Linked DNA regions of Lentimonas sp. CC4. Each later gene encodes a partner of the first gene's protein in a complex. Links are inferred from orthologs where the notes say so. Each region holds a gene or a part of one and is shown in the gene's direction. Other genes may lie near its edges.

Evidence for each region.
Region 2: the proteins of tsaE (region 1) and tsaD are in contact, whole or in part, in a crystal structure (PDB 6N9A), measured with the Thermotoga maritima proteins. The link is inferred for Lentimonas sp. CC4 from one-to-one orthologs. Residues at the interface, in WP_004082108.1 of Thermotoga maritima: Leu37, Gly38, Lys46, Lys57, Val59, Lys60, Ser61, Thr63, Phe64, Thr65, Leu66, Met67, Val69, Pro71, Tyr82, Arg83, Leu84, Asp86, Asp88, Phe89, Asp93, Ile128, Asp130, Glu131, Arg134; in WP_004082750.1 of Thermotoga maritima: Cys10, Asp11, Arg49, His50, Leu82, Gly84, Gly135, Gly136, Glu154, Thr155, Leu156, Asp157, Asp158, Ser159, Glu162, Asp165, Lys166, Arg169, Leu170, Tyr175, Lys213, Thr214, Leu217, Tyr218, Gln221, Arg222, Asn324.

Annotation. Positions count from the first base shown.
Region 1 is NZ_CACVBO010000001.1:3,209,101-3,213,836, forward strand. What follows is about bases 922-3,910. They hold tsaE (tRNA (adenosine(37)-N6)-threonylcarbamoyltransferase complex ATPase subunit type 1 TsaE), read left to right. Parts: upstream 922-2,187; coding sequence 2,188-2,634; downstream 2,635-3,910. Other genes in these bases: GZZ87_RS13695 (exodeoxyribonuclease III), read left to right, coding at 922-1,121; thiL (thiamine-phosphate kinase), read left to right, coding at 1,214-2,191; GZZ87_RS13710 (transglutaminaseTgpA domain-containing protein), read right to left, coding at 2,985-3,910. Outside these bases: GZZ87_RS13690 (prepilin-type N-terminal cleavage/methylation domain-containing protein), read right to left, coding at 1-157; more of GZZ87_RS13695, read left to right, coding at 336-921; more of GZZ87_RS13710, read right to left, coding at 3,911-4,736. UniProt on the Escherichia coli protein: Required for the formation of a threonylcarbamoyl group on adenosine at position 37 (t(6)A37) in tRNAs that read codons beginning with adenine.
Region 2 is NZ_CACVBO010000001.1:85,430-88,809, reverse strand. What follows is about bases 1-2,912. They hold tsaD (tRNA (adenosine(37)-N6)-threonylcarbamoyltransferase complex transferase subunit TsaD), read left to right. Parts: upstream 1-901; coding sequence 902-1,924; downstream 1,925-2,912. Other genes in these bases: GZZ87_RS00385 (BatD family protein), read right to left, coding at 2,780-2,912; GZZ87_RS00390 (tetratricopeptide repeat protein), read right to left, coding at 2,043-2,783; GZZ87_RS00400 (S41 family peptidase), read left to right, coding at 1-820. In the rest of the region: more of GZZ87_RS00385, read right to left, coding at 2,913-3,380.

The DNA of each region.
Region 1 (4,736 bases):
TTTGAGCAGAACGTGTGTGATGCCTTGAATTCTCAACCAGTGCCAGTCCCGACTTCAAACAAGCCATTCCAGAGACAATGACTATTGCAAATATCGCCATCGCGATCATCACTTCAATCAGTGAAAATCCTGCCTGTTGATTTTTCGAAGAACTCATATTAATTAAATATGCCAATGAAAGCAAAGATGACAAGAAGATTGGACATTTTGATTAATCGTAAACACTTAATAATAAGGATTTAACATATCACACGAAATCTAAGCGAACACCCTCAGCTATATTACGTATCAGCCGAACGAGCACCTGAGCCGTTCCCCTTATAAACAACAAATTTATGTCACCGAAAAAACTCATTTCCTGGAACGTCAACGGCATCCGCGCCGCCATCAAAAAGGGCTTCGAATCCTTTCTCGATAGCGAATCGCCAGATGTTATTTGCCTGCAAGAGACCAAAATTTCGCAAGACCTAGTCGATGGCTTTGCATTTGTCGGTTACCCGCACACTTACTGGAATTGCGCCGTAAAAAAGGGCTATTCTGGCACAGCAATCATCAGTAAAACAGCGCCACTCTCGGTGCAATACGGCCTCGGCATCGAAAAACACGACAATGAAGGTCGCGTCCTGACCGCCGAGTTTGAAGACTACTTTCTCGTCACGGTTTACACACCCAACGCGCAAGGTCACGACGAGAACAAGCGCCCCAAGCGCCTCGACTACCGCACCAAGGAGTGGGACGTAGATTTCCTCGCGCATTGCAAAGCCCTTGAAGCGACCAAACCAGTCATCTTCTGCGGTGACCTCAACGTCGCCCACAAGGAAATCGATCTGACCAATCCAAAGCCAAATCGTAAGAACGCAGGATTCACCGACGAGGAGCGTGCTGGTTTCGATGCGATCGTCGAAGCTGGATTCGTCGATAGCTTCCGCCAGCTCTACCCTGAGACTCCCGAACGCTACAGTTGGTGGTCGTATCGTGCAGCGGCTCGCTCACGAAATATCGGGTGGCGCATCGACTATTTCTGCGTCTCAGAGACATTCGCTCCGCAAATCAAGGATGCACTCATCCTCGATCAAGTCTTAGGCTCGGATCATTGCCCAGTCGCGCTGCTTCTAAGCTAATTGCTTCGCCATCTCCGGACTTCGGCGAGCTCAGTCGTGCCGCAGACCTCCGTCCTAATTCGTAATTCTAAATTCAAAATTCTAAATTCTGAATGCACCCATTCACGTCAGATCCCACCGGTAGTGTGGCTCATATAGGCGAAGTCGTATTGATTGACAAGATCAGCACGTGGCTTGGTTCGGTCAGCCCATCCGCACCACACGGCATCGGCGACGATTGCGCCGTGCTGGAGCCGATTGCGTCCGGTCGGCAGATCCTGACAGTCGATAGTGTCAGTTACGGGCAACATTTCGACGCCAGCGTGTCTCCCGAAGAGGCAGGCGCGAAGTTAATCAAGCGTAACCTCAGCGACATCGCCGCCATGGGAGGCGTGCCCGGCCCTGCGGTGTTGGCGCTACTTTGCAGCTCAGATCTTTCGATTGTTTGGCTGGAACAGTTCTTCGCAGGCATTCGCCAGACCTGTGAGCGCTACGGCGTGTCACTCGTTGGCGGCGACATCAGCAGTCTCGCTGCAAGTAACTTCTCGGCGGTGCTCACACTCACCGGAACAGCACAAACTCCGAAGCTTCGCAGCACCGCAATACCCGACGATCACATCTACGTCACGGGCACCTTGGGCGGCTCTATTCTCGGCAAGCACTATACGTTCGAGCCACGCCTCGACGAAGGTCGGTGGCTCGCTCAGAGGATGCATTGCAGCGCACAGATGGACTTAACCGACGGCTTGGCTAAAGATCTGAAAGCGCTGCTCCCCGTCAATTCTCACGCCGCGCTGGATCTCGATAAAATCCCCATCGCCTTAGCCGCTAAAGCGCTTTCAAAGCAGTCAGGACGCTCAGCGATGGAGCATGCTTGCTGCGATGGCGAAGACTACGAATTACTGTTTACCATGAACCCGCAAGTCGATCGTCACAGTTTCGAAACCGATTGGGCAAAGCAATTCCCGGAAACTGAGTTAACTCATATCGGAGTCATTCGCCCTTCCTCGTCGATGGGGTCCTTAATTGACTCTCAAACCAACACAGCCTTGCCATGGACGCATGGATTTGAGCATTTGAAATCAGAATGAGCAGCGCAGACACAGATCTACTTCAACAATTACGCAAGGGTATCGTCACCACTTCAGCCGAAGAGACCGAACAAATCGCACGCGCCTTTGCCGCACTGGTTCCTGAAAACCATGTGCTCGCCCTGCATGGTGACCTTGGCGCCGGTAAAACTACATTCATCCGCGGATTAGCCCGCGCTTGGGAGATCGTAGAGCCAGTCACCAGTCCGACTTTCAACCTCTATACGCTCTACAAAGGCAGCCGCCAACTGGTGCACCTCGACGCGTATCGCCTCGGTTCAGGCTCCGATCTCGATGCGCTCATGATCGACGATTTCTTAGCGCCACCATGGTGCCTTGCAGTGGAGTGGCCCGAACGCATCGCTGACAGTTTACCCGATGATGCCTGGCACCTCCACCTTGATATCGACGTGAATACTGCACACCGCATACGCCTAGATTAATAAACCTTAAAAGAGTAGTTAGAAGTCAGGAGGAAGGAGTTAGAAGCTGAGCATCAGTGTTTTATGGCGTCTTAGACGCTCGCCAAATGGCTTCGCCCTTCGGTTGCCCCCAAGGGCATAATAAGTGTCGCTGCGCTCGGTAGGCGGCTAAAGGAGAATCTACAAAGGCTTCATAATCGAAGACTAACTTCGAACTCCTGAATCTAGGATAAAGGTGCGTAGGTTCGCACAACTCTTGCTCGGCAACAGCTATACTGCCGCGCATAAAGAATTGTAATTTTTCGCTCAACACATTCGGGAGGGAAGAGCCTCGTCCTGCGGCGTGTGGGTGCTTTGGTTCTGTGCTGCCTTTAGCTGCCGTCATTTGCATTGCGTCGTGCACCGCTCAATCCGCGCCTGCTACGTAAAATTCGTTTCGCTCTTTTAAGGATCGGCCGAGCATCTGCCACCGAAACATCGGGTCCAAAGCGGAGCGCTTCCAAGTCACCACGAACGGTTTCTAGCCTTAGATCCTGTGTATCTGATTCCTCGATACGCACACGCAGTCGCGCTAGATAGCGAGCAGCCTCACGCCGAACTGCGCCCAAGCCAGCAGGGCGTCTTAGTAGGCGACGCAATATATCCACCAAGTAATAGCGAGCCCGCCAAATGCCTACCGCCACTAAACAAAGCACGGCAAACACACCTGTGCGAACAACACTACGACGACTAAAAGGCCGTGCGATCCACTCTTGGACCGACGCACCCATTTCCTTTAGCCGTGCCTTAATTGCGTCTAAAAGCTCATCGCCTAAGTCAATCATCGTCGACGCAATTTCAACTTGATCATCTTGATCAAAATTCACGATCCGTCGATACCACTGCATACGTAGGCTATCCACCCATGCGCTCATCCCTGTTTCGATTTCAAAATTTGCGGGTGTAGGGATTTCGGGGTCATTCGGACTCGCTCCAGGAGTGGGATCCACGCGCAGCCACTCTTGCGTCTGTGCATCATAAATCTCAACCCACGCATGCGCATCGCTATTACGAACCACAAAGAAATCTTCGACCGCATTCCAGCCACCACCCACAAAGCCGACTGCCATGCGGGCCGGATAGCCAGCATCTCTCGCCAATAGAACAAATGCTCCCGCAAATAATTCACAGTGACCGAGAGTGCCCTCTGTGACCCAACCAACGACGGGATCGCCCGCTCCATCCGCGCCATTGGGCTTCAAGGAATAGCGAAAGTTCTGCCTCAAGTAACTCGTCACGATCTGACTATATTGCGAAGCTGACAGTCCGTCGACATCATCAATCAGCTTACGATTCAGTTGAGTGAGACGCTCACGATCTTCGGCCTTCATATTCAGCTCTAAAGTCGTCAATGGGTAGCGCACCACCCCATCCTGCTCGGCGTAAGAATCACCAGTGAACTCAGCAAATGCCTGATTCTCAGCATCCGAAGCCGGTGCACGCACAGACCACACTAGATCCTCAATTTGATACGAAAACGCACTTTGCGGCACATGGTCGAGCCCGATCACATGCATATCTGGCAGCAGCACCATATCTTGCTTCGGCGGAGGAAAGCGCATGGAGTGGAAGGTGCCAGGCAAGGGCAAATACTGACTCACACGGTCTTCAAAAAAGAACGTCCACTTCTGTGCTCGGCGCTCCTTCCGAGGAATGCTCCAGTCCTCCCACCCCGCAAGTTCCCGAACGCGTTCCTGTCGACGAAACTCACGACTGAGCGGAGACAAACGAAACTGCCCATCATGATATTGATCCAACACCAAAATACGCCAATACGGCGTCGATTGAATGGCCGCCATACTCGGCACATCGACACGTAATGCGATACTATGATCTTCAGTGATTTCGGAAACTGAGCCAAGTTTCACATTATCGCTAAATCCCGATTTAGGCTTCGACTCCAACTGCAGAAAGGGAATGGCTTGTTCCAAATTAAAGCGCGGTATCAAGATAAAAATACCAGTGGAAGCAGCCACGACAAAGGCAAAAAGCAACGCCCCCAAAGCCAAGACCCGAAGATCTAGCACATGCCATACACGCCGCACTAAGTGGCTCCAACTGAACTGCTTCCAATCCGGCTGATA
Region 2 (3,380 bases), 3.1 Mb from region 1 along the record:
CCGTATTCGTGGAGAGCCTGGCTCGCTGGTAACGCTAGCGATTGAGCGGGCAATCACTGCGCAGGCGCATTCGTTTGAATTGGAGCGACGCGAGATCGCGCTGGATTCTGTCGTCGATATCGAGATGGCCACCGACACTGTAGGCTATATGCGTGTGCGGCAATTCATCGACGAGACCGATTTGGAATTGGCCTCCGCGATTCACGCGCTCAACGCGCAAGGCATGCAGGGGTTGATTCTCGACCTACGTGGCAATCCGGGAGGGCGTCTTGATATTGCGGTGAAGATGGCTGAGATTTTTTTGCAGGAAGGGCAAAAAGTGCTGATCGTGCAATCGCGTCGTGGAGAGGAAGAGGTCTTTTATGCGAAGGCCTCGGTTGATCAGTTTCAAAAGCCGCTGATCGTCTTGATCGATGGTCAAAGCGCGAGCGCCTCCGAAATCCTATCCGGTGCTTTGAGAGATCATGAGCGGGCGCTGTTGGTGGGTGAAAAGTCTTACGGCAAAGGCTCCGTGCAAAGCGTCTATTCGTTTCCCGATGGCGATGGACTGAAGCTCACGAGTGCCCGCTACTTGCTGCCGAATGGCGAAGCGATCAACGGCACCGGTGTCTATCCAAATGTCACCGTCGAGCGAACTGCGGAAGAAGCGATTTTGCTCACACTACAGGCGCATCATCTGCGTCATATGAGTGCAGAGGCATTTACCAAAGCATTCGGTTTCGCGCCAGTGGAAGATACGCAACGGCTCGTCGCCCAGCAAATGCTCGATGCGCTGATCTCCTTGAACGTTGAACATCCAACTTCGAACATCGAACGTTGAGTATGTCTTAATCACATTTTCTGTATTCTAATATAATTCGATGTTCGACGTTGAGCGTTCGATGTTCGAAGTTTTTCAAACATGATTCTAGCCATTGAAAGTTCTTGCGATGAGTCCGCACTCGCACTGTTCGATCCTGAAAAGGGAGTCGAAGGCGAGTGGGTGCACAGTCAGATCAGCCTACATAAAGAATATGGCGGCGTCGTGCCGGATCTCGCGAGTCGTGAGCATTTGAAGAATTTCTTCCCGCTGCTGGAAGCGACTAACATCGTTGAGCGCCAGTCAGAGATTACCAGCATCGCCGTCACTCAGGGGCCAGGACTCGCTGGTTGCCTTGCGCTTGGAATCGCATTTGCTAAGAGCCTCGCGCTCGCGTGGAAGTTGCCGCTCTGCGGCGTGAATCACCTGCGCGGTCACGCGTATTCGCCTTTCGTTGCACTGCATCAATCCGACCCCTCTGGGTTTGCCGATGCGTTGGATGACCTGCTACCGCATCTCGGTCTGGTGGTTTCCGGAGGCAACACGATCCTATTTGAAATTAACAAGGCGAAGCAGCTTACCGTGCTCGCGGAGACGGTTGACGACGCTGCTGGCGAAGCGCTCGACAAGGGCGCCAAGCTTCTTGGGCTACCTTATCCCGGAGGGCCACATGTTGAAAAGATCGCTGCGACCGGGAACGCTAAGGCATTTGATTTTCCAAAATCGATCGCACCGCGCAATGAGCGTCGGTTTAGCTTTTCCGGACTCAAGACCAGCCTGCGCTATCGCATCGAGAAAATGGACGATGCCGAGCTTGAAGCCGCGATGCCTGACATTTGCGCATCGTATCAAAGCGCAGTGATCGACCAACTCTTTGGTAAGACGAAGCATATTCTAGAAACGGACACATACAAGAGCCTCGGGCTTTCTGGCGGAGTCTCGAACAACAAGGCGCTGCGTGCCGCGATGCAACGGCTCGCCAAGCGCTACCGGATGCCATGCTTTATTGCCGAGCCTCAGCACACGGGCGACAACGCCGCGATGATTGCGTTCGCCGCATTCGCTGATCCCGAAGGCACGAGTCATGATGCAATTAGCATCGAGCCAGCGCTGCGGTTGGGGTAGTTTGGAAAGCTGAAATGCTGAAAAACGGAAAGCTGAAACTGTAGTATCGTTTCAGCTGCAGGGGGCGGTATCTTGATGCCGATCCCTGTTTAAGTATTTAATCTTAACCTTTCGCCTGTTAATCCGCCAATGGGCGGAATTCATCTTTCGAGATCCAACCAGTTGCTAGGCCTTCGGTTTCGATTTCGTAAAAATTGTTGTATTCATCGAGGATGCGTGCGCGTTCGCCGGGACGTGCGGATCCGCTTTCGGGTGCGGCGCTGGCGGGGGCTGCGTGCAGGCCGACGGCTTCGTCGGTGATGATTGTCCCTGACTGCAGGAGGCGAAGATTCAACCAGATCGCTGGCAGTGAGAGCATGAGTGTGAGGATGGTAAGGACGCGGAGCGACTTCGTCCAGAGCCCCGGCTTCATGCCGCTTAAACGCGGTAAAATGCATGCTGCCAATAGTAGCCAGAAGCAAACGGAAGCAATGATGATCCAGCTCTGAGTGGGCAGTGCTTGGCTGGCGAGGATTGTCCAACTCGGTGCGCCTGCGAAGAGGCCTAGTTCTTGGCGAACGGCGCCGAGTTTGAATCGGTAATCGGCGTTGAACGGGGCGAGGAGTTGGGCGCGTTCGAGTTGCCAGACCGCTTCGGCGGGTGAGCCGAGTTGGAAATAGGCGAGTCCTAGGTTGTGGCGCGCCGCTGCGGTTTCGTTTACTTCAAGCGCGGCGGTGAACTGTGTCTTGGCTACTTTGTATTGGCCATTTTGATACGCTTCGATGCCGGATTGAAAGGGATCGGTTGCGTCACTGGTCGCTGCAAACGCGACGACTGCGGTGGCGATGTAGAGGAGTGCGATGCGAAGAAGGGAACTCATAGTGCTTTCAAAATAGTGTTGAGCTGTGTGCGGGCGCCTTGCAGGTCTGTGCTCTGGCTTTGGCCTGAGAAACGGTGACCATCGGCGGCTTCGAACAGTGCGCGTGTCTGTGCGATCACGTCGTCTGATAGATTGATTTGCTGGAAGACTGCTTCGAGTTCGGCGAGGTCGGCGGATCGTAAGTTGCGTTTCATACGAGCGGTTGCGGCGAGTCGAACGGCTTCTTGCGCATTACGGTAGAACTCTGCGCCTTCGCTACTTTGAGATGCTTTGAGTGTCGCTTTGAGCGCTTGTTTGGCTGCATACGCGAGTGCGTAGTCAGCGTTTTGATGTAGGCGTTTTCTGCGGTAGATCCAAATGCCTGCTCCGGTGAGTATGAGTAGGCCAGCAGCGTTGAGGCCGTAGCAGAGTGGGCTTGAGCAGAGGTGCTTCTGAATATTGCGTCCTGTGCTTGGACGGTAGTCGAGTGTGAGTAGTAGCTCTTCGGGGTTGAGTGGCTTGGTGAGTGTGACTTCGGGTGCGTTGATATCCTGCTCGTTTGTCGTGGTTGGTGGTGTCGGCAGCGCTGGGCGGAGCGAGGGCGCGACTTCGACGCTG